One region of the Streptomyces sp. NPDC048269 genome, then DNA from elsewhere that is predicted to be linked to it. Evidence: riboswitches for the same ligand, from Rfam matches in the RefSeq annotation. Region 1 holds a riboswitch; each other region holds the start of a gene.

Region 1 (7,291 bases):
GATGACGCCCGCCTGCCGCAGCAGGTCGGAGACGGTGGCGTCGGGCAGCCGGGTGCCCGGGACCACGTGCCCGGCCGGGGTGTGGCGGCCTCCCCTGGCTACGACCACCGGCTTCTCGGCCGCCGTCCGGCGGGCGAGGCGGGTGAACTTCCGCGGGTTGCCCAGGGTTTCCAGGTACATCAGGGCGACGTCGGTCGCTTCGTCGTCGTACCAGTACTGGAGGATGTCGTTGCCGGAGACGTCGGCCCGGTTGCCCGCGGAGACGAAGGAGGACAGGCCCTCACCGCGCCGGAGCAGAGCGGAGAGCAGCGCGATCCCGATCGCCCCGGACTGCGTGAACAGGCCGATCCGGCCCCGCATCGGCATCGGCGCGGGCGTCAGCGAGGCGTTGAGCTCCACCTCGGGCGCGGTGTTGATCACCCCGTAGGCGTTCGGCCCGATCAGCCGCATCCCGTACGAGCGCACCTGGCGCACCAGTTCGCGCTGGCGGGCGAGTCCGGCCGGGCCGCTCTCGCCGTACCCGGCGGACAGCACCACGAGTCCCTGCACCCCGTGTTCACCGCAGGCCGCGACGACCTCGGGGACCCGGTCCGACGGAACCGCGATCACCGCGAGGTCGACGGGGGCGCCGATGGCTTCGATCGTGCGGTAGGCCCGTACGCCGTCCAGCAGGTCGCGCGTGACCTGCTCGTTGACGGCGTAGAGGTGGCCGTGGAAGCCGCTGTCGCGCAGGTTGCGCAGCGCGGCGGCGCCCACGCCCGCGCCAGAGCGGCTGACTCCGATCACCGCGACCGCGCCGGGGGCGAGCAGCCGCTGCACCGAGCGGGCCTCGGCCCGCTGTTCGCGGGCGCGCTGGACGGCGAGGGACTCCGCGGTGGGTTCGAGGTCGAGGGTGAGGTGGACGGAGCCGTCCTCGAAGCTGCGCTTCTGCTGGTAGCCGACGTCCGTGAACACCTTGATCATCTTGGTGTTGGCGGGGAGCACCTCGGCGGCGAACCGGCGGATGCCGCGCTCGCGGGCCACCGCGCCGATGTGTTCGAGGAGGGCGGAGGCCACGCCGCGGCCCTGGTGGGCGTCCTGGACGAGGAAGGCGACCTCGGCCTCGTCGGCGGGCTCGGTGGCGGGCCGGCCGTCGGGGCCGATGCGGTCGTAGCGGACCGTGCCGATGAACTCGCCGCCGATGGTTGCCGCGAGGCCGACCCGGTCCACGTAGTCGTGGTGCGTGAACCGGTGCACGTCGCGGTCGGAGAGCCGGGGGTAGGGGGCGAAGAAGCGGTAGTACTTCGACTCGTCGGAGACCTGCTCGTAGAAGCTGACCAGCCGGCCCGCGTCCGCGGTGGTGATGGGCCTGATCCGGGCGGTGCCGCCGTCGCGCAGGACGACGTCCGCTTCCCAGTGGGCCGGGTACGAGGGGTCCGACTCGGTGGTCATGGGCCTACCTTACGGCCGGGAACGGCCGGACAGTGCTCGCGCGGCGCATTAGGCAAGCCGGGACAAAACGGTGCAAGCTGGGGAAGGCCGAACGGCAGCACATCCGGGCCGAAGGCCGGTCGGAGCATTCCGGGCGTCGTGAGAGACTGGTCTAGACAACCGTAAGAACCTGAAGGGCATCACCATGGCAGAGCGCCGCGTCAACGTCGGCTGGGCCGAGGGCCTGCACGCTCGTCCCGCCTCGATCTTCGTCCGTGCGACGACCGCTTCCGGCGTCCCGGTGACCATCGCCAAGGCCGGCGGCGACCCCGTCAACGCCGCCTCCATGCTGGCGGTTCTGGGTCTGGGCGCCCAGGGCGGCGAGGAGATCGTCCTCGCGTCCGAGGCCGACGGCGCGGAGGCCGCGCTGGACCGCCTCGCGAAGCTGGTCGCCGAGGGCCTCGAGGAGCTCCCCGAGACCGTCTGACCCTTCGGGTTCGACCCACGCAGTACGCCCGCGGACGCCGCGGCCCCACCACCCCGGGGCCGCGGCTCCGTGGTTTCCGGATCCGGCTCGGGGTCGACGGAATACCGAAGACGAGACGAAAACACGGCAGCACGGAGAAACCCGGCGCGAAATACCGGAAGCACGAAAACACGGCAGGGCAGCGCGATAATTCGGCTCCGCAGGAATTAGGCGCAGCACATGCACGCCCCCCGGAAATTCAGGCAGCGTCCCCCGGATACGCCTCTTTGTACACGAGCCCTGTTAATGCCTGCCGCTCGCCATGTTTACGGCAGGTTGCGTAGTGCTCACGGCCGACCGGAGCCGCGGCCGGTGCGCGGCCTCCGCCCGGTCGGCGTGGACCGCGGTCAGCGTCCGGGCCCGCTCCGCGTCCCCCCGCGCCACCGCGTCCACGATCGCCCCGTGCTCCGCCCACGACTCCACCGGCCGGGCCGGCGCCTCCACCACGTACATCCACGCCACCTTGTGCCGCATCTGCGTGAGCAGCGCGATCAGCCCGGGGCTCCCGGAGGCCTGCGCGAGCGTCTCGTGGAACCAGCCGCCCAGGGACCGCAGATCCTCGCCCTGGCCCCGCCTGGCCCGCTCCTGGCCCAGCCTGACCAGCCCGCGCAGCACCTTGAGGTGGGCCTCCGTGCGCCGCCGGGCCGCCCTGGCGGCCGCCAGGGGCTCCAGCAGCATCCGCAGTTCCAGGAGGTCGGCCGCCTCCTGATCGGTCGGCTCGGCCACACAGGCGCCCGCGTGGCGCCGCGTGGTCACGAATCCCTCGGACTCCAGGGTCCGCAGCGCCTCGCGCACCGGGACGCGCGAGACTCCGTACCGGCGGGCCAGCACCTCCTCGGTCAGCCTGCCGCCCGGTTCGAAGACCCCGGAGACGATGTCGTCACGAATTGCCGTGCATACCGCGTGCGCAGGAATACGCAAGACCGGACCTCCGCCTATTTCCGACTGCCACGCTCAATGGACACGCATGTGCGTGCTGCGACTCTATTGCAACACACGATAATTTCCGAGAGCGGCCGGAAATGCGAAACATTTACCCGGCGGAGCACCGCGAAGGCCCCGGCTCGGGGAGCCGGGGCCTTCGGTGGAGCGGTGTCGCGCGGTGCGCCGCGGATCAGAGGCTGACGTCGTGCGAGCGCAGGTACGCGATCGGGTCGATGTCCGAGCCGTAGTCGGCACCGGTGCGGGCCTCGAAGTGCAGGTGCGGGCCGCTGGAGTTGCCCGTGGAGCCCGACAGGCCGATCTGCTGGCCGGCGGTGACCTGCTGGCCGGCGGAGACGCTCAGCGAGGACATGTGCCCGTACTGGGTGTACGTGCCGTCGTTGTGCTTGATGACGACGTTGTTGCCGTACGCGCCGCCCCAGCCGGCCTCGACGACGACGCCGGCGCCCACCGCGTGGACGGAGGTGCCGGAGGCGGCGTGGAAGTCGATGCCGGTGTGGCTGCCGGAGGACCACATGCCGCCGCCCGCCTTGTACTGCGTGCTGACGTACGAGCCGTCGACCGGCGCCACGAAGGTGTTGAGGCGCTTGCGCTCCTCCTCGCGGGCCGCGCGCTCGGCGGCTTCGCGCTCGGCCTTCGCCTTGGCCTCGGCGAGGCGCTTGGCCTCGGAGGCCCGCTGCTTGGCGTCGGCCTCGGCCTGCGCCTGGGCTGCGGCGTGCTCCGCGGCGCGCTGCTGGGACGCGGCCTGGTCCTGGATGTCGCCCTGGAGGTCCTCGGCCACGACGACGGCGCCGAGCGCGTTGTCCTGGGCGGAGTGGTGGTCGCCGTTGTCGGCGGCGAAGGCCGGGGCGGCGAGGGAGCCGACGACACCAGTGGTGGCGAGGGCGGCTATGCCGGCGTAACCGGCGGTCTTGCGGCTCAGACGGCTGGAACCACGGTGCTTACCGGAGCCGGCGGGACGACTGCCAAACGCCATGAAGGGGCTGATCCTTTCCTTCCTTCTCGCCTACCGGGTTAGCTGACGGGTTCGGAGCAGGAAGGTCTCCTACGGGCCTCCTCTTGCGAGGCGGCCCGATTCACCCCAGGGACGCATGTGGGTCCCCGGCTCCCCAGGCTCGCGCCTGACGGGGACTCGGCGATCGCTGCCCGGTGCCACGGATGCGGCGGGTACAACTGACGGACAGCACGGGTGACGCTAGGCGGATCATCAGTCAATCGCCAAACAGACACGCCTTTTTGTTGCGTACGCCACACCACATAAAGCAACCTCTCCGCCTAACGGACAAAAAGGGCCCCGGCGGACAAGCCCGCCAGAGCCCCTCTTCGTGCCGGTCAGTTGGCCGACGGATTACGTCAGTTGCTGACGACGCTCACGTCGCCGATCCCGAGGGCGCGCACCGGCGCCTCGATCTGCGCCGCGTCGCCCACCAGGACGGTGACCAGCCGGTCCGCCGGGAAGGCCTGCACGACCGCCGAAGTCGCCTCCACCGTCCCGGTTTCGGCGAGCCGCGCGTACAACTGCGCCTGGTAGTCGTCCGGCAGCTCCTGCTCGACCTGGTCGGCGAGGGTTCCGGCGACCGAGGCGGCCGTCTCGAACTTCAGCGGGGCCACGCCCACCAAGTTCTGCACCGCCACGTCCCGTTCGGCATCGGTCAGGCCGCCCTCCGCGAGGGTGCGCAGCACCTTCCAGAGGTCCTCCAGCGCCGGGCCGGTGTTCGGGGTGTCCACGGAGCCGCTGATGGCGAGCATCGAGGCGCCCTTGCCGTCGGCGGTCGAGCGCAGCACCTGGCCGAAGGCGCGCACGCCGTAGGTGTACCCCTTCTCCTCGCGCAGCACCTTGTCCAGGCGGGAGGTCAGGGTGCCGCCCAGGCAGTACGTGCCGAGCACCTGGGCCGCCCAGACCCGGTCGTGCCGGTCCGGCCCGATCCGGCCGATCAGCAGCTGCGTCTGGACCGCGCCGGGCCGGTCCACGATGACCACGCGGCCGGTGTCGTCGGCGGTCACGGGCGGCACCGGGAGGGGCTCGGCGGTGCCGCCCGTCCAGGCGCCCAGGGTGTCCGCGAGCACGGCGTCGAGGTCGATGCCGGTCAGGTCGCCGACGACCACCGCGGTGGCCGTGGCGGGGCGTACGTGGGCCTCGTAGAAGGCGCGTACGGCCGCGGAGTCGATCCGGGCGACCGTCTCCTCGGTGCCCTGGCGCGGGCGGGACATCCGCAGGGAGGCCGGGAACAGCTCCTTGGAGAGCTGCTTGGCGGCGCGGCGCTGCGGGTTGGCCAGCTCGTGCGGGATCTCGTCGAGCCGGTTGCGCACCAGACGGTCGACCTCGGCGTCGGCGAAGGCCGGCGCGCGCAGGGCCTCGGCGAGCAGGCCGAGCGCCTTGGGCAGCCGGGAGGCCGGGACCTCCAGGGAGACCCGCAGGCCCGGGTGGTCGGCGTGCGCGTCGAGGGTGGCGCCGCAGCGCTCCAGCTCGGCCGCGAACTCCTCGGCGGAGTGCTTGTCGGTGCCCTCGGACAGCGCGCGGGCCATGATCGTGGCCACGCCGTCCAGGCCCTCCGGCTCGGCGTCCAGCGGCGCGGCGAGGTTGACCTCGACCGCGATCACCTGCTGGCCCGGACGGTGGCAGCGCAACAGGGTCAGGCCGTTGGCCAGGACCGAGCGGTCGGGGGCCGGGAACGCCCACGGCTGCGGTTCCCCGGCCTCGGGGCGCGGGTGGAAGGTCATCGTGACGGCTGCGGTGTCGCTCACTGCTCCGCCCCCTCGTTCTCGTTCGCGTCGTTCTCGTCGGACTCGTCGGACTCGTCGGCGGCGTCGTCCGCGGCGATCGGCTCGTAGACCAGCACCGCGCGGTTGTCCGGGCGCAGCCGGGCCGCGGCCACGGCCTGCACTTCCTCGGCGGTGACGTCGAGGACGCGCCGGACGGCGGTCAGGGCCAGCTGCGGGTCACCGAAGAGCACCGCGAAGCGGCACAGTTCGTCGGCGCGGCCCGCGACCGTGCTCAGCCGGTCCAGCCACTCGCGCTCCAGCTGTGCCTGGGCGCGCTCCATCTCCTCGGCCGTCGGGCCCTCGGCGGCGAACCGCGCGAGCTCCTCGTCGACGGCCGCCTCGATGTCGGGCACCTCGACCCCGCCGGACGTCTTGACGTCCAGCCAGCCCAGCGAGGGCGCTCCGGCCAGGCGCAGCATGCCGAAGCCGGCCGCGACGGCCGTCTGGTCGCGGCGCACCAGGCGGTTGTGGAGCCGCGAGGACTCGCCGCCGCCCAGGACGGTCAGCGCCACGTCGGCGGCGTCGCACTCGCGGGTGCCGTCGTGCGGGAGCCGGTAGGCAGCCATCAGCGCACGCGCCGGGACCTCCTCGACGATCTCCTCGCGCAGCTCCCGGCCGATGACGTCGGGCAGCGAGCCGTCACGGGGAGGATGCTTGCCGTCGTGGGAGGGGATGGTGCCGAAGTACTTCTCGATCCAGGCGAGCGTGCGCTCCGGGTCGATGTCGCCGACCACCGACAGCACCGCGTTGTTGGGCGCGTAGTACGTACGGAAGAAGGCGCGGGCGTCCTCCAGGGACGCGGCGTCCAGATCGGCCATCGAGCCGATCGGGGTGTGGTGGTACGGGTGGCCCTCGGGGTACGCGAGGGCGGTCAGCTTCTCGAAGGCCGTGCCGTACGGGACGTTGTCGTACCGCTGGCGGCGCTCGTTCTTGACGACGTCGCGCTGGTTCTCCATGGACTCGTCGTCCAGGGCGGCCAGCAGCGAGCCCATGCGGTCCGCCTCCAGCCACAGCGCGAGCTCCAGCTGGTGGGTCGGCATCGTCTCGAAGTAGTTGGTGCGCTCGAAGCTGGTGGTGCCGTTCAGGGAGCCGCCGGCACCCTGGACCAGCTCGAAGTGCCCGTTGCCCGGTACGCTCGCCGAGCCCTGGAACATCAGGTGCTCGAAGAGGTGAGCCAGGCCGGTTCGTCCCTTGACTTCGTGGCGCGAGCCGACGTCGTACCAGAGGCATACCGCGGCGACCGGGGTCAGGTGGTCCTCGGAAAGCACCACGCGCAAGCCGTTGGCCAGCCGGTGTTCGGTTGCTGTCAGGCCGCCGGAGCCGGCCTGGGCTGTGGCCGTGTGACCCATGGGCATGTGGTCCCTTCGATCGCGATGCAGAGATTTCTGTCAGACCTGCCACTGTATGCAAGCGCGTCGACCGCCGGATAAGTTCCCGGGTCACACCCTGGGTCGGAGTCGGCGTTGTCGGTGCCTCGGGCCACAATGGTCCGCGTCAGACCCCCCAGCACACTCATTCTTGGTTAAGGAGCCGCGCAGCGATGGCCCGCCGCAGCACGAAGACCCCGCCGCCGGAGGATTTCGAGGAGAAGATCCTCGACATCGACGTCGTCGACGAAATGCAGGGCTCCTTCCTCGAGTACGCGTACTC
Region 2 (7,291 bases), on a different contig from region 1:
GGATCGCGCAGGAGTACGAGGATCCCGACGAGGCGTTCTCCATCGACGACGTGGCCGGGTCCCTCGTGGCGAAGCTGATCCACCGCCACCCGCACGTCTTCGGCGACGAGAAGGCCGAGACCCCGGAGGACGTCAGCGCCCACTGGCAGCGCACCAAGGCGGCCGAGAAGCGGCGTGCGTCCGTCACGGACGGGATTCCGGTGGGCCAGCCGGGGCTCGCGCTCGCGGCCAAGCTCGCGGGCCGGGTCCGTACGGGCGGGCTGGCCGTGGAACTGCCCCGCGGCGAGGGCATCGGGTACGAGCTGCTGGAGCTGGCGGCGCGCGCCGAGGCGGCGGGGATCGACCCCGAGACCGCGCTGCGCGCGGCGGCCCGCGTCTACCGGGACTCGATCCGGGCCGCCGAGGGCGTCGGCGAGTAGCCCTCAGCAGCGGTGAGCGTTCTCAGTACTCCTCCGGCGCACGGCCGGAGGGGTTGTGCCAGTGCGGCGACGGACGGGCCAGGAACCACTCCCCGAAACCCAGCGGGCGGCCGTGGGGACCGTGGCCCGTGCCGGTGGCGGGTACGGAGTCGTGGAAGATCCGGCCGGGGCGGGCGCCCAGTTCCTCCAGGAGGTTCGAGGTCTCCTCGACGAACTGCGGCGGCCCGCTGAGGTAGACGTCCTGGTCGGGCCACAGGCCCCGGTTGCAGAGCGCGGTGGCCAGCCGGTCGGTGGCCTGGTTGCGGTGCTGCCCGGGCGCGGGCGTGATGTAGGTGACGCCGAGCCAGTCGCAGGCGGCGGCGTACTCGTCGATGAGCGGGCGGTCGTAGAGGTGGGCGGGATCCCGCGCCACCACGAAGAGCCGTATGTCCTGATCGGGAGGGTGTTTCCCGAGATCCTCCAGCATGGCCCGGACCGGCGCCCAGCCGGTCCCGGCGGCGATGAGGCTGGCCGGGCGGTCCTCTCGGCGGAAGGTCAGCCGCCCGCCGGCGGAGGCGAGCCGCAGCCTGTCGCCCGGCTGGACGTCGCGGACCAGGGCGGTGCTGACCCGTCCCCCCTCGATCCGGCTGACGTGAAGGTCCAGAGTGCCCTCGGGACGGGGGGCGTTGCCGATGGAGTACGTGCGCCAGGTCCTCGGGACCCGCTCGCTGCTCACGCTCGTGTACTGGCCGGGTAGATAGGGGAAGGGGGCGTGCGGCTCCAGGGTCAGCACGCCGATGTCCTCCCCGTACCGGAGGTGGCGCACGACCTCCGCGTCCCACCACGGCGGGTCCTCGGCTTGCGCGGCGCCGGCCGTCATCGCGTCGGCGATCACCTGGTACGCCTCGGTCCAGGCCTTCTCCACCGGCGGGGTCCACGCCGCTCCGGACGTCTCCGCGAGGGCGGCGAGCAGGCTCGCGCCCACGGCCGCGTAGTGCTCGGGACCGGCCTGGAACTTGCGGTGGTCGCGGCCCAGCTCGCGGAGATAGGGGACGAGGGTCTCGACGTCCTCCAGGCGGGCGATCACGTGGGTGAGCGCGGCGAACAGCCGGTCCCGCTGCCGCTCCATGTCCTCGAAGGAGGCCGGGAAGAGTTCACGGACTTCGGGGTTGTGCCAGAACAGGTGGGAGTAGAAGAACTTGACCGCGTGCTCGGCCCGTCTCTCCACCACCGCGAAGCTGCTTTTCAAGATCCTCACATCCACAGGACCGAAGGTAGGAACACCGGGGAACGTGAGGTCAAGCGATGGCTGATCTGCGGACAGCCGCGACGAACCACCCATATGGGATCTGGGCCGGGTGCCGGGATACGGTCAGCAGGTGCATGAGCAGACCCCCGCAGACCCCGCCGACGCCCCTTCGGCCTCCCCTTCCCGCCAGGGACCGACCCTGTTCGACTGGGAGTTCGCGACCGATCCGTACCCGGCCTACGCCTGGCTGCGCGAACACTCGCCGGTGCACCGCACCAAGCTCCCCAGTGGGGTCGAGGCCTGGCTGGTCACCCGGTACGCGGACGCCCGTCAGGCCCTCGCCGACCAGCGGCTCAGCAAGAACCCGGCGCACCACGCGGAGCCCGCGCACGCGAAGGGCAAGACCGGGATCCCGGGGGAGCGCAAGGCGGAGCTGATGACGCACCTGCTCAACATCGACCCCCCGGACCACACCAGGCTGCGGCGGCTGGTGTCGAAGGCCTTCACCCCGCGCCGGGTCGCCGAGTTCACCCCCCGCGTGCAGGAGCTCACCGACCACCTCATCGACGGGTTCTCGGAGAAGGGGGAGGCGGACCTCATCCACGAGTTCGCCTTCCCGCTCCCCATCTACGCCATCTGCGAGATGCTCGGTGTACCGCGCGAGGACCAGGACGACTTCCGGGACTGGGCCGGGATGATGATCCGGCACGGCGGCGGTCCGCGCGGCGGGGTCGCCCGCTCCGTCAAGCAGATGCGGACCTACCTCGGGGAACTCATCCATCGCAAAAGGGATGATCTGGGCAATGATCTGATCTCGGACCTGATCCGGGCGAGCGACCACGGCGACCACCTCACGGAGGCCGAGGCCACCGCCATGGCTTTCATCCTGCTTTTCGCCGGTTTCGAGACGACCGTGAACCTCATCGGAAACGGCGTCCACTCCCTCTTCATGAACCCCGGGGAGCGCGAGCGCCTCCAGCTCTCCCTCGCCGCGGGCGAGCGGGACCTGCTGGAGACCGGGATCGAGGAACTCCTGCGCTACGACGGCCCGGTGGAGCTTGCCACCTGGCGGTTCGCCACCGAGCCGCTGACCCTCGGCGGGCAGTCGATCGCGGCCGGCGATCCGGTCCTGGTCGTCCTCGCGGCCGCCGACCGCGACCCCGGGCGGTTCGCCGAACCGGACACCCTCGACCTCTCCCGCACCGACAACCAGCACCTCGGATACGGCCACGGCATCCACTACTGCCTGGGCGCTCCGCTCGCGCGACTTGAAGGACAGACGGCGCTTGCGACTTTGCTCACGCGTCTGCCGGATCTGGAACTCGCCGTTCCGCCGGAAGACCTGCGCTGGCGCGGCGGGTTGATCATGCGTGGCCTGCGCACCCTTCCCGTGCGCTTCACACCCCGAAACATCTGAACACCGCCTGATCAACAGTCAGTTTTCGACCGGAGTTGTGACAATCGTTCGAAGGCCGCTAGGTTCTGCCGTTACCCAGCCGTTATGCGAAAGGTGCAGCCTCATGCGTTCCGGGAACGGCCGTCACAGACGCCCCCGTCAGGTGCCCGCGATAGTCGTCACCGCAGGAGTCACAGGCTCCGCGCTGGCCCTGCCGCTCCTCGCCGCCACCAACGCCTCCGCGGCCGACACCTCCACGTGGGACAAGGTCGCCGAATGCGAGAGCGGCGGCAGCTGGAGCGCGAACTACGGCAGCGGCCAGTACGGCGGCCTCCAGTTCACCCAGGACCAGTGGCAGAGCGCGGGCGGTCTCGACTTCGCCGAGCGGGCCGACCTGGCGAGCCGTTCCCAGCAGATCGCCGTGGCCGAGCGCGTGCTGGCCTCCCAGGGCCCGCAGGCCTGGCCGCTGTGCGCGGCCTCGGCCGGTCTGGACGGGCAGAGCCCCGCCGCGGCCGTCGACCCGGGCCTGCCCGGCGGCTCCGGGGTGACCGCCCCTACGCCGTCCCGGCCGGACACCACCGTGCCCTCGACGGGGACCGGCAAGCCGTCCACGGACTTCGGCGCCCCCACGCAGCCCGCCCCGAGCCCGTCGGACAGCCCGTCGTTCGTGCTCCCCGACGGCCCGCTCGCGCCGTCCCTCGGACTGCCCGTCATGCCCGCGCCGGACGAGCCGACGACCCCGGCCCCCACCCCGGCGGACCCGGGTGCGCCGACCGCCCCCGTGGACCCGAGCGCGCCCACCACGCCGCCCGCCACCCCGGGCCTGCCCCCGGCCGATCCCACGGCCCCCACGAGTCCGGGCGCCACGACGGACCCCGTGGACCCGACGGCACCGGCCACCCCCGGGACCCCGGACGCCTCCACCGACCCCACCGCACCGCCCACCACGGTCGCCGAGGGCAGCGGCAAGCACCGCGGAGCGCCCGCGCCCGAGGCGCCGGTCACATCTGATGCCGCGTCGGACCCCACGTACACCGTGAAGGCGGGCGACAGCCTGGCGGCCATCGCGGATGCCAAGGGCGTCAAGGGCGGCTGGAACGCGCTCTACGAGGCCAATGAGCAGGTCATCGGCGGGGATGCCGATCTGATCAAGCCCGGTCAGAACCTGGATCTAACCGCGCAATAAGGGCACTTCAGCCATCCGGTAAGAGTTGATTGTCCCTTTTCTGCAAGTGAGACATGTGTCTCTTCCGGTCAACTGGCGTGTCCCGTCCGGGGCCTTCCACGAATCCCGCCCTCACCTGCGCAAACACCCGTACAAGGGACGCAAGTAGGGGCCGTTTCTCCCCGATGGCGGTCGTTGAACATCGGGGAGAGACCTGTCTACCTTCTGAACCGCTCGCCACCGCGAGCTCCTTCGACCGCATCGCCGAATCCTGCCGGCGGACGGAGGGAACAGTCGTCGCGTCAAGCGCCGAAGGCAGGAGCGGGGGAACCAAGGTAGGCGCCGGGAGCGGCCGTTGAGAGACGGTCACGCCACCGGCTAGGGGTTAAGACGTGCGCTAGGTCGCACGGCCGGGCAACTCACTCGCCCGAACCCGACAGCTCACCTCGTAGGCGTCGGTGAGGAGAAACTCCATGCTGCTTTCCGGCAAGGGCAAGCACCGCCGCGGTTCCAAGGCCGTCCGCATCGTCACGCTCGCCGGTGTCGCCGGTGTGGCCGTCGCCGCCCCCCTGATGGCCGCGGGCTCCGCCAGCGCCGCCACCGCTTCCGAGTGGGACCGCGTCGCGCAGTGCGAGTCCGGCGGCAACTGGGCCATCAACACGGGCAACGGCTACTACGGCGGCCTGCAGTTCTCGTCCTCCACCTGGGCCGCGTACGGCGGCAAGTCGTACGCCGCGCAGGCCAACCAGGCCTCGAAGTCCCAGCAGATAGCCATCGCCGAGAAGGTCCTCAAGGGCCAGGGCAAGGGCGCCTGGCCGTCCTGCGGCGTGGGTCTGTCGAACTCCTCCTACACCGGCGGTGGCACGACCGACACCCCGAAGCAGACGGAGAAGAAGACCGAGACCAAGAAGACCCAGCCGAAGAAGACCGAGCCGAAGAAGGAGACGAAGCGCTCCGAGGCCCCGGCTCCGACCACCCGCTCCGAGCGCTCCGAGGCGCCGGCCCCGAAGACCGGCAACGGCTCGTACGAGGTCAAGTCCGGCGACACCCTGGGCAGCATCGCCGAGGCCAACGGCGTCAAGGGCGGCTGGGAGAAGCTCTTCGAGCTGAACAAGGACATCGTCTCGGACGCCGACCTGATCTTCCCGGGTCAGAAGCTGAAGCTCAGCTGAACACTGCGGCAATAGCCGCAGCAGTCACGGCACACGCACCATCCCCACCGCCCGGCGCGTCTCCCTCCACGCGCCGGGCGGCGGCGCGTGCGCCGTCAGAACCGCGGTGATCCGGCGCAGACCGAGAGTCCTATGTCATGGAAGAGGGGTATTCGGGCCCTTTTTCGTCCCAGGACCCGGGCGGTCGGCCGGCCCAGTGCCCGGAGCCGGTTAGGCTCTAGTCGGCAAGGCCATCCCACGGCCTGACGCCACCGCACACCCAGCGTCACATCCCAGAAGGAGATGCTCGTGCCGTCCATCGACGTCGTCGTAGCCCGGGAAATCCTGGACTCCCGAGGCAACCCCACGGTCGAGGTCGAGGTGGGCCTCGACGATGGCAGCACCGGCCGTGCTGCAGTTCCGTCCGGCGCCTCCACCGGTGCATTCGAGGCCATCGAGCTGCGTGACGGTGACCCCAACCGTTACTTCGGCAAGGGCGTCGAGAAGGCCGTCCTGGCCGTCATCGAGCAGATCGGCCCGGAGCTCGTCGGCTACGACGCCACCGAGCAGCGGCTGATCGACCAGGCCATGTTCGACCTGGACGCCACCGACAACAAGGGCTCGCTCGGTGCCAACGCCATCCTCGGCGTCTCCCTCGCCGTCGCGCACGCCGCGTCCGAGGCCTCGGACCTTCCGCTCTTCCGCTACCTCGGCGGCCCGAACGCGCACCTGCTGCCCGTTCCGATGATGAACATCCTCAACGGTGGGTCGCACGCCGACTCCAACGTCGACATCCAGGAGTTCATGATCGCCCCGATCGGCGCGGAGTCCTTCTCCGAGGCGCTGCGCTGGGGTGCCGAGGTCTACCACACCCTCAAGAAGGTCCTGCACACCAAGGGCCTCTCCACCGGCCTGGGCGACGAGGGCGGCTTCGCGCCGAACCTGGAGTCCAACCGTGCCGCGCTCGACCTCATCGTCGAGGCCATCAAGCAGGCCGGCTACACCCCGGGCAAGGACATCGCGCTCGCGCTCGACGTCGCCGCGTCCGAGTTCTACAAGGACGGCAAGTACGAGTTCGAGGGCCAGTCCCGCTCGGCCGCCGAGATGACCGACTACTACGCCGAGCTCGTCGAGGCGTACCCGCTGGTCTCCATCGAGGACCCGCTGTTCGAGGACGACTGGGCCGGCTGGAAGACCATCACCGACCGCCTGGGCACCAAGGTCCAGATCGTCGGCGACGACCTCTTCGTCACCAACCCCGAGCGCCTGGCCCGCGGCATCGAGGAGGGCTCCGCGAACGCCCTGCTCGTGAAGGTGAACCAGATCGGTTCGCTGACCGAGACCCTGGACGCCGTCGAGATGGCCCAGCGCAACGGCTTCAAGTGCATGATGTCGCACCGCTCCGGTGAGACCGAGGACGTCACCATCGCCGACCTCGCCGTCGCCGTGAACTGCGGCCAGATCAAGACCGGTGCCCCGGCCCGCTCGGACCGCGTCGCCAAGTACAACCAGCTGCTGCGCATCGAGGAGATCCTCGACGACGCGGCGGTGTACGCGGGCCGCAGCGCGTTCCCCCGCTTCAAGGGCTGACGCCCTGAAGCTCGGCGTCCCGCGCTTCAAGGGCTAATCACGCTCTTGCTTCCGTACGTCCCCGCACTCGGTCCCGTACCGTGTGCGGGGACGTATTGCGTAGTGCGTACATAGGGGAGGCGGGATCAATGGCCGGGAACCGGGATCGGTTCTCCACCTTCTCGACCGCGACCAGGCTCAAGCAGCTCGGCGAGCGGACCGCCGCCCATGTCTACCGCTCGCAGTCGCGCCGCCAGGTCCGCCGCAGCCGGCTCACCGGCCGCGCGGCCCTCCTGGTGCTCGTCCTCTGTACGCTGGTCGTCGCACTCGCGTATCCGATGCGCCAGTACGTCTCCCAGCGCT
Region 3 (7,291 bases), on a different contig from region 1:
CCAGCGGGACGGCGAAGACGGTGTCCGTACCGGCCAGCGCCTTGATCGTCGGCAGGTCGAGGTGGTCGTAGTGGTCGTGCGAGATGACCACCACGTCGGCCGTGCCCAGCGAGGCCAGCGGCACCGGCACGGGGTGCAGACGCTTGGGGCCGGCGAAGGGGAAAGGGGAGCACCGCTCACCCCACACCGGATCGAACAGCACGCGCCGTCCGTCGATCTCGGCGAGCACGCTGGAGTGCCCCATCCAGGTGAGCCGCAGGCCGCTCACGGGCGGCTTGGCCAGCTCCGCGAGGGTCGTCGGGTACACGGGGATCGGCGCGCCGGGATTGCGCCTGAGCCGCTGCTCCTTGTGGAAGTAGATCTTGGCGAACTCCGCCATCGACCCCGAGGGTCTGGTCCGGGCCCCGACCGGATTCTGGAAGACGCCGTCGGCGAAGTTCGGCGAGCGGTGGATCCGCTCCAGCCGGGCACCGGACGGGTCCGCGCCGAAGGCTTCGGGCCGCAGGGCGCGCAGCCGGGGACGCAGGGGACGGGAGCCGGTCAAAGCGCCTCCTGGGAGGGTGGGGTCAGGACGGTCGTCGGTCTACGACCATCCCAACGCACATGTACCCCGAAGGATTCCGCTTGTGGCCCCCGTCGTCGGTGGCGCCCCCGCCTCCACCTCTGCCTCCCCGCCCCCTCTGCCTCAGCCCCCTGTGCCTCAGCCTCCCCGCCCCCCTATGCCTCTGCCGCCTAGAGCGGAAGCAGGTCGGGTCGCTTCGCCTCCACGTGGTCCCCGGAGGACTCCCCGCGCAGCCGCCGGCCGATCCACGGCACCAGGTGCTCGCGCGCCCACTGGATGTTGTCCCGGGTCACGTCCACCGACCCGCGCGGCCGCTGCAGCGGCCACGGCTGGTCGGGGTCGGTGGGCACCTCCAGCCCCAGCACCTGGGCGGCGCGCAGCGCGACCCGTGTGTGCCCCTCGGGCGAGAGGTGCAGCCGGTCGGCGTCCCAGGCCCGCCGGTCCTGTACGGACTTGAGCGACCAGAGGTCGAGCACCGGGCAGTCGTAGCGGTCGGCGATGGCGCGGACGTGCGCGCTGTACGTCGCCACCTTGCCGCGGAGGTGCTTGAGGACCGGCATGCCCCGGGTGTCGAAGCCGGTGGTGATCATGACGTGGCCGATGGCCCCGGTGAGGTCGGCGACGGCGGCCTCGAACCGTTCCGCCACGTCATCGGGGTCGCTGCCGGGCCGGATGATGTCGTTGCCGCCCGCGCAGAAGGTCACGAGGTCCGGCGCGAGCTCCTTGGCCCGCGGGACCTGTTCGGCCACGATCTGGTCGAGGAGCCGGCCGCGCACGGCCAGGTTCGCGTAGCGGAAGTCGTGCTCGTCACGCTGGTCGGCCAGGAGCACGGCGAGCCGGTCCGCCCAGCCGAGAAAAGAATCCCCGGGTCCCGGGTCCCCCACGCCCTCGGTGAAGCTGTCCCCGATCGCCGCGTACGAGCCGATGGTCTTGAGTGTCGTCGTCGCTGCCACAGGACGACATCCTTCACTCCCGTACACGACCTACGCCAACGTAAGCAGGGGTTGACGGACCGTGATCTTTACCACGCGGGGGATAAGGAATACGTACACGTGAGGCCGGGACCCCCCTCGGGCCCCGGCCTCACGTGTGCCGGCGTTCCGACGGCGGGTGCCGTCAGATGCTCACGCCCTTCGAGCGGAGGTAGGCGAGCGGGTCTATGTCCGAGCCGTAGGACGGGCCCGTGCGGATCTCGAAGTGGAGGTGCGGGCCGGTCGAGTTGCCGGTGGAGCCGGAGAGACCGATGCGCTGGCCGCCGGTGACGCTCTGGCCCGCCGAGACGGACAGCTGGGAGAGGTGCCCGTACTGCGAGTAGGTGCCGTCCGCGTGCTGGATGATGACCTCGTTGCCGTACGCGCCGGCCCAGCCGGCCGAGACCACGGTGCCCGCGCCGACGGCCTTGACGGTGGTGCCGGAGCTCGCGATGAAGTCGACGCCGGTGTGGTAGCCGGAGGACCACATGCTGCCCGCCACCTTGTACTGGGTGGAGATCCCGCCGCTCACCGGGGCGACGAAGCCGGAGGCCGACTGCTGCGCGGCCGGCGCCTCGGCGGCGGAGTCCTGCTGCGCCGCCGCGGCCTTCTCGGCAGTCTTCTCAGCGGGCTTCGGGGCGGACTTCGGAGCCGGCTTCGGAGCGGCCTTGCGGGCCGGGGCGGGGGCGGGGGCGGAGTCGACCGGGGCGGCGGCCGGAGCCGCCTCGCCCTTCGCGCCGAGGGTCAGCTTCAGGCCGGGGTGGATGAGGGAGGGGTTGGTGCCGACGGCCTCGCGGTTGTCGGCGTACAGCCGTTCCCATCCGCCGGAGAGGTGGCGCTCGGCGGCGATCTTGGAGAGGTAGTCGCCCGGCACGACCGTGTAGACGGTCGGCGCGGCCTCCACGGCGGCGGGCGCGGCCTGGAGCGAGAGGGGAAGCTGCGGGGCCACGGCGGGGCCCGCGACCGGCAGGGCGGCCGGAGCACCGGCCGCGTGGGCACCGGCGGCGCCCATCAGGGGCAGCGCGAGCGCCGCACCACCGGTGCCTGCGACGGCGAGGCCGCGAGCCATGGAACGGGACTTGGGACGGCGGTGCTTGCCCTTTGCAGACATGGCGAATTCCTCTCCGTCGCCTGCGAGGTGAGCTGTCGGGTTCGGACTGGAGATGTCCGGCCGTCCATGTGCGGAACATGTACGACTTCACCCCGAGCCGTCCCGGAACAAAGATCCGGGGCAGCGGCTTACCTGGTTCCCCCGCTCCTGCCGCGCGCGTGAATAGTCGGGTGCGGTTTCCGGGCAGTGGCAGGATTCGGCGGTCCACCCGGATCGATCGCGAAGGTAATCCCATAAGGCGGTACGCAACAAGCCGTGAATTCCCTGACGGAATCACAGGGATGAAGGACCGACGGAATTCCGGTCACCCTGCGTCCATTCCCCACCGCCAACAACCGCCCCGGCCGGGCCATTCGTCTTTTGTGATCAGGCACGCACGGTCACCGTATGATCTGGCTCACGGGGACGTGTCCGATCTCGCCGCTGTTTATGGCAAGTTGGCGCCAAGTGGCGTAATTCGGACAGATGGACAGGCGCCCCACGACGAAGCGGAGGAGTTCCCTTGACCCAGCAGATACAGGAGCCGGAGTTGTCCGGTGTGCGCAATTTCCGCGATGTGGGTGGATTGCCGACTTCTGATGGACGAAGGGTCAAGACGGGACAACTATTCCGAAGCGGACATCTCGCACATGCCACGGAAACCGATGCAGAGTTCCTCGCCTCGCTCGGTCTCCACACCGTTTTCGACTTCCGCAACAACGCCGACCACGCCCTGGAGGGGCCGGACGTCGAGCTGCCCGGCGTGCAGAACGTCAACATCCCGCTCTCGGATCCGGCCGACGGCCGGGAGTTCTGGAAGATGGTCCGCGACGGCGACCTCGACCAGCTCCGCTCGATCCTGGGCGACGGGAAGGCCGCGGCCCGGATGGCGAACTCGTACCGCGGGATCATCAAGCACCGCACCGCCGAGCACGGCCGGGTGGTGCACGCCCTCGCCGAGGACAGCGTCCCCGCCCTCCTGCACTGCGCGGCGGGCAAGGACCGGGCGGGCCTGTCGATCGCCGTCACCCTGCTCGCGCTGCGCGTCGAGCGGGAGGCGATCGTGGCGGACTACCTGGAGTCGAACGCCCCGCACCGCCGCTACCGGGTACGCCGCAGCGGCGCGTCGGCCGAGGCCCGCTCCCCCGAGGTGATGGAGCTGCTCGCCCCGCTCTTCGACGCCCGCGCCGAGTACCTGGAGGCGGCCTTCGAAACCATCGACGAGCACTGGGGCGGCGTGGACCGCTACCTGGCGGAGGGTCTCGGGCTCACGCCCGAGACCCTCGGCCGGCTGCGGGACCGGCTGCTCGACTGACGACGGCGAGGCAGGCCGTCACGGATGCCGACGGCCTGCCGTCACCGGTTGCCGACGGCCTGCTTCACCAGGATCCTGCCGAAGTCCCACATCAGCCCCGACCCGCCGTGCGCCTCGTCCATGACGTCCCGGAAAGCGCCGACGAACCGGTCGACGTCCCGCTCGTCCACGATCAGCGGCGGGATGAGCTTGATCACTTCCAGGTGGTCCCCGGACACCTGTGTGAGGATGCGGTGCTTCTGCAGCAGCGGCACCACGACCATCTGCGCGAAGAGCCCCTTGCGGGCGGCCTGCAGCATGGTCCACCGGCTGCGCAGTCCCAGCGAGGACGGCCGGCCGAACTCGATGCCGATCATCAGGCCGCGCCCCCGCACCTCGTGCAGCAGCTCGTACTCGTCCACCAGGGCCGCGAGCCGCCCGCGCAGCAGGTCGCCCATCGCCCGGGCGTTGGCCACGACCTCTTCGTCCTCCATGACCGAGAGCACCGCCAGCCCGGCCGCCATCGCCTGCGCGTTGGAGCCGAAGCTCGCGGAGTGCACGAGGACCCGGTCCATGGACGAGTAGACCTTCTTGAAGATCCAGTCCTTGCCCAGGGTGGCACCGACCGGCACGTAGCCGCCCGACAGCGCCTTGGCCACGCACACCAGGTCCGGCTCCACGCCCGGCTCGTGCTGGTACGCGTAGAAGTCCCCGGTACGTCCGAGGCCGGTCTGCACCTCGTCCGCGATCAGCAGCGCCTTGTGCCGGTGCAGCAGCTCCTGCGCGGCGAGCAGGAATCCGGGCGGTGCGGCGAGCACGCCCTTGCCCTGGACCGGCTCGACGACGAAGGCGGCCACGTCCCCGCGCTTCAGCTCCCGCTCCAGGGCCGCCAGATCCCCCAGCGTGATCTTCGTGTCGGGGAGCAGCGGCGCGAAGCCGTCCCGGAAGCCGCCCTCGCCGTTGACCGAGAGCGACCCCGTCGTGAGCCCGTGGAAGGCGTGGTCGCAGTAGAGGATCCTGGGCCGCCCGGTGGCGTACCGGGCGAACTTCAGGGCCGTCTCCACCGCCTCGGTGCCGCTGTTGCCGAAGAAGACCCGGTCCAGGTGGGGGCTGTACGAGAGCAGCTTCTCCGCGAGCAGCCCGGGCAGCGGCTGGCAGTCGAAGCGGGTGAGGTCGGCGAGCTGGGCGTCCAGGACGTCGTGCAGGGCGCGGCGGACCACCGGGTGGTGCCGGCCCAGGCCCATCACGCCGAACCCGGCCAGCATGTCGAGGTAGTCGTTGCCCTCCGCGTCCCAGAAGTGGGCGCCCTCGGCCCGCTCGTAGACCTTGTCGAAGCCGATGGTGTGCAGCATCCGGGGCAGTTGGTGGTTGAGGTGCCGGGCGTGCAGCTCGTACCGCTCGCCGCCGCGCTCGGCCAGCAGGGCGCCGAGGTCGAAGCCCTTGCCCCGGCCCCGCTTCCCCTGTTCCTCCAGGCCCCGTCCGGCCGGGCTCATGCCGGCTTCTCCCGGCTCCCGCCGATCGTCTCCCGGGCCGCCCGCAGGGACTCCTTGAGGGAGCCCATGGTGGCGAGGACCGCGGTGGGCTCGTAGCCGCAGTGCGCCATGCAGTTCGCGCAGCGCGGGTCCTTGCCGCGGCCGTACTTGCTCCAGTCGGTGTCGTTGATCAGTTCCCGGTACGTGGGCACGTAGCCGTCGCTCATCAGGTAGCAGGGGCGCTGCCAGCCGAAGAGGGAGTAATTCGGAATGGCCCAGGCCGTGCAGGGGAAATCGGCCTTTCCTTCCAGGAAGTCCAGGAAGAGCGGCGAGTGGTTGAGCCGCCAGCGCCTGCGGTTGCCGCCCGCGAAGGCTTTCCTGAAGAGCTCGCGGGTCTGTTCGACACCGAGGAAGTGTTCCTGGTCGGGGGCCTTTTCGTAGGCATAGGCAGGCGAGATCATCATCTCGTCCACCTGCAGGTCGTCATTGAGGTAGTTGAGTACCTCGATGATCGTCTGCGGGGTGTCCGTGTTGAAGAAAGTGGAGTTGGTGGTCACCCGGAACCCGCGCCTCTTCGCCTCCTTGATGGCTGCGACGGCCTCGTCGAAGACACCTTCCTTGGCCACGGATTCGTCGTGGCGCTCGCGCAGACCGTCGATGTGCACGGCGAAGGCGAAATACGGAGAAGGGGTGAACTTCTCGATCTTCTTGCGCAGCAGCAGCGCGTTGGTGCAGAGGAAAACGTACTTCCGCCGCGCCACCAATTGGCGCACGATCTCGTGGATCTGCGGGTGCATCAAGGGCTCGCCGCCCGCGATGGACACCATGGGCGCGCCGGACTCCAGTACGGCGCCGACCGCCTGGGCGACCGGCATGCGCTGCTTGAGAACCCCGGCCGGGTGCTGGATCTTCCCGCACCCTTCACAGGCCAGGTTGCAGGCGTAGAGCGGTTCCAGCTCGACGATCAGCGGGAACTTCTCACGCTTGCGCAGCTTCTGTTCGAGAAGATAGGTCCCGACCCTGATGGTCTGGCGCAGCGGCATGGCCATCTGGCTCACCTCCTGGGGAGCAGCAAAGAACGGTGCCATTCGTAAAACGCGGGCAGTACGGCACGCAGTACACGGAAGGCCGATATTCCACCGCGGACGGTGCCGATACGGACGAGCTCGTGCTCCGGAGCGTCCACGATCACCCGGACGGCCGCAACCGGGCGGCCGCCGCCCCGGGTGGCGGTCCACAGGGTGGCCGCGGACTCCATGTCGACGGCGATGGCGCCGGTGGCGCGCAGGTGCGCGCGCTCCTGGCCGCGGACGACGTGGTCGGATCCGGTCAGTGCGCCGGTGTGCACGGTCCGGCCGGGGGCGGCCCGGGCCAGTGCCTCGGCGAGCAGGGTGGTCCCGGTGCACGGGACGGTACCGTGCGGGTCCCGGGTCTCCACGGCGACGACCAGGTCGCCGGGGTGCATGCCGGGGACGAGCCCGGCGCAGAAGCCGGTCGCGAGGACGGCGGCCCCATCCGTTCCCGGCCGCTCCAGGGCCCGGCCGACGGCCCGCTCGGCGGCGCGCGGGCCCATGCCGGTACGCAGCAGGGCGTATGCCTCTGGGGCGCCGCGGCCCGTGCCGCGCAGCGCCGCCTGCTCGATGCGCAGCGCGCAGGCGACCAGCAGCGGGGTGGTCACCGGCTCTCCGCGGAGGCGGGCCCGGCCGGGGCGAAAGGTTCCCCGTACAGGTAGCGGCCGAGCGCGGTGAGCGGGAACACCTGCCGATACAGGTGGTAGTTGATGGAGAAGTCCCAGGGGAAGCCGGTGCCCGTGAAGTACGGCTCGTCCCAGGAGCCGTCCTCCTGCTGGGTCGCGACCAGGTAGGCGATGCCCCGCTCGACGGCCTTGCCGTCCCGTTCGCC

What was found. Region 1 has a riboswitch for cyclic di-AMP ahead of AB0D48_RS05200 (M23 family metallopeptidase). Riboswitches for the same ligand answer to the same signal wherever they lie in the genome.
Positions count from the first base shown of each region.
Region 2: another riboswitch for cyclic di-AMP. It lies ahead of AB0D48_RS19610 (transglycosylase family protein); the one in region 1 lies ahead of AB0D48_RS05200 (M23 family metallopeptidase).
Region 3: another riboswitch for cyclic di-AMP. It lies ahead of AB0D48_RS05705 (LysM peptidoglycan-binding domain-containing M23 family metallopeptidase); the one in region 1 lies ahead of AB0D48_RS05200 (M23 family metallopeptidase).

Region 1 is NZ_JBEZLW010000003.1:251,163-258,453, forward strand. It holds gene AB0D48_RS05185 (GNAT family N-acetyltransferase) at 1-1,431, opposite strand, end outside; gene AB0D48_RS05190 (HPr family phosphocarrier protein) at 1,616-1,897, shown strand; gene AB0D48_RS05195 (GntR family transcriptional regulator) at 2,180-2,857, opposite strand; gene AB0D48_RS05200 (M23 family metallopeptidase) at 3,051-3,854, opposite strand; cyclic di-AMP (ydaO/yuaA leader) riboswitch at 3,868-4,026, opposite strand; gene AB0D48_RS05205 (pitrilysin family protein) at 4,232-5,599, opposite strand; gene AB0D48_RS05210 (pitrilysin family protein) at 5,620-6,990, opposite strand; gene AB0D48_RS05215 (DNA topoisomerase IV subunit A) at 7,182-7,291, shown strand, end outside.
Region 2 is NZ_JBEZLW010000016.1:56,942-64,232, reverse strand. It holds gene AB0D48_RS19630 (nucleoside triphosphate pyrophosphohydrolase) at 1-419, shown strand, start outside; gene AB0D48_RS19625 (globin domain-containing protein) at 442-1,656, opposite strand; gene AB0D48_RS19620 (cytochrome P450) at 1,778-3,064, shown strand; gene AB0D48_RS19615 (transglycosylase family protein) at 3,168-4,229, shown strand; cyclic di-AMP (ydaO/yuaA leader) riboswitch at 4,506-4,678, shown strand; gene AB0D48_RS19610 (transglycosylase family protein) at 4,682-5,380, shown strand; gene eno (phosphopyruvate hydratase) at 5,663-6,949, shown strand; gene AB0D48_RS19600 (septum formation initiator family protein) at 7,078-7,291, shown strand, end outside.
Region 3 is NZ_JBEZLW010000004.1:7,317-14,607, forward strand. It holds gene AB0D48_RS05695 (MBL fold metallo-hydrolase) at 1-544, opposite strand, end outside; gene AB0D48_RS05700 (SGNH/GDSL hydrolase family protein) at 733-1,515, opposite strand; gene AB0D48_RS05705 (LysM peptidoglycan-binding domain-containing M23 family metallopeptidase) at 1,679-2,644, opposite strand; cyclic di-AMP (ydaO/yuaA leader) riboswitch at 2,649-2,856, opposite strand; gene AB0D48_RS05710 (tyrosine-protein phosphatase) at 3,147-3,938, shown strand; gene AB0D48_RS05715 (aspartate aminotransferase family protein) at 3,980-5,410, opposite strand; gene hpnH (adenosyl-hopene transferase HpnH) at 5,407-6,438, opposite strand; gene AB0D48_RS05725 (1-hydroxy-2-methyl-2-butenyl 4-diphosphate reductase) at 6,444-7,067, opposite strand; gene shc (squalene--hopene cyclase) at 7,064-7,291, opposite strand, start outside.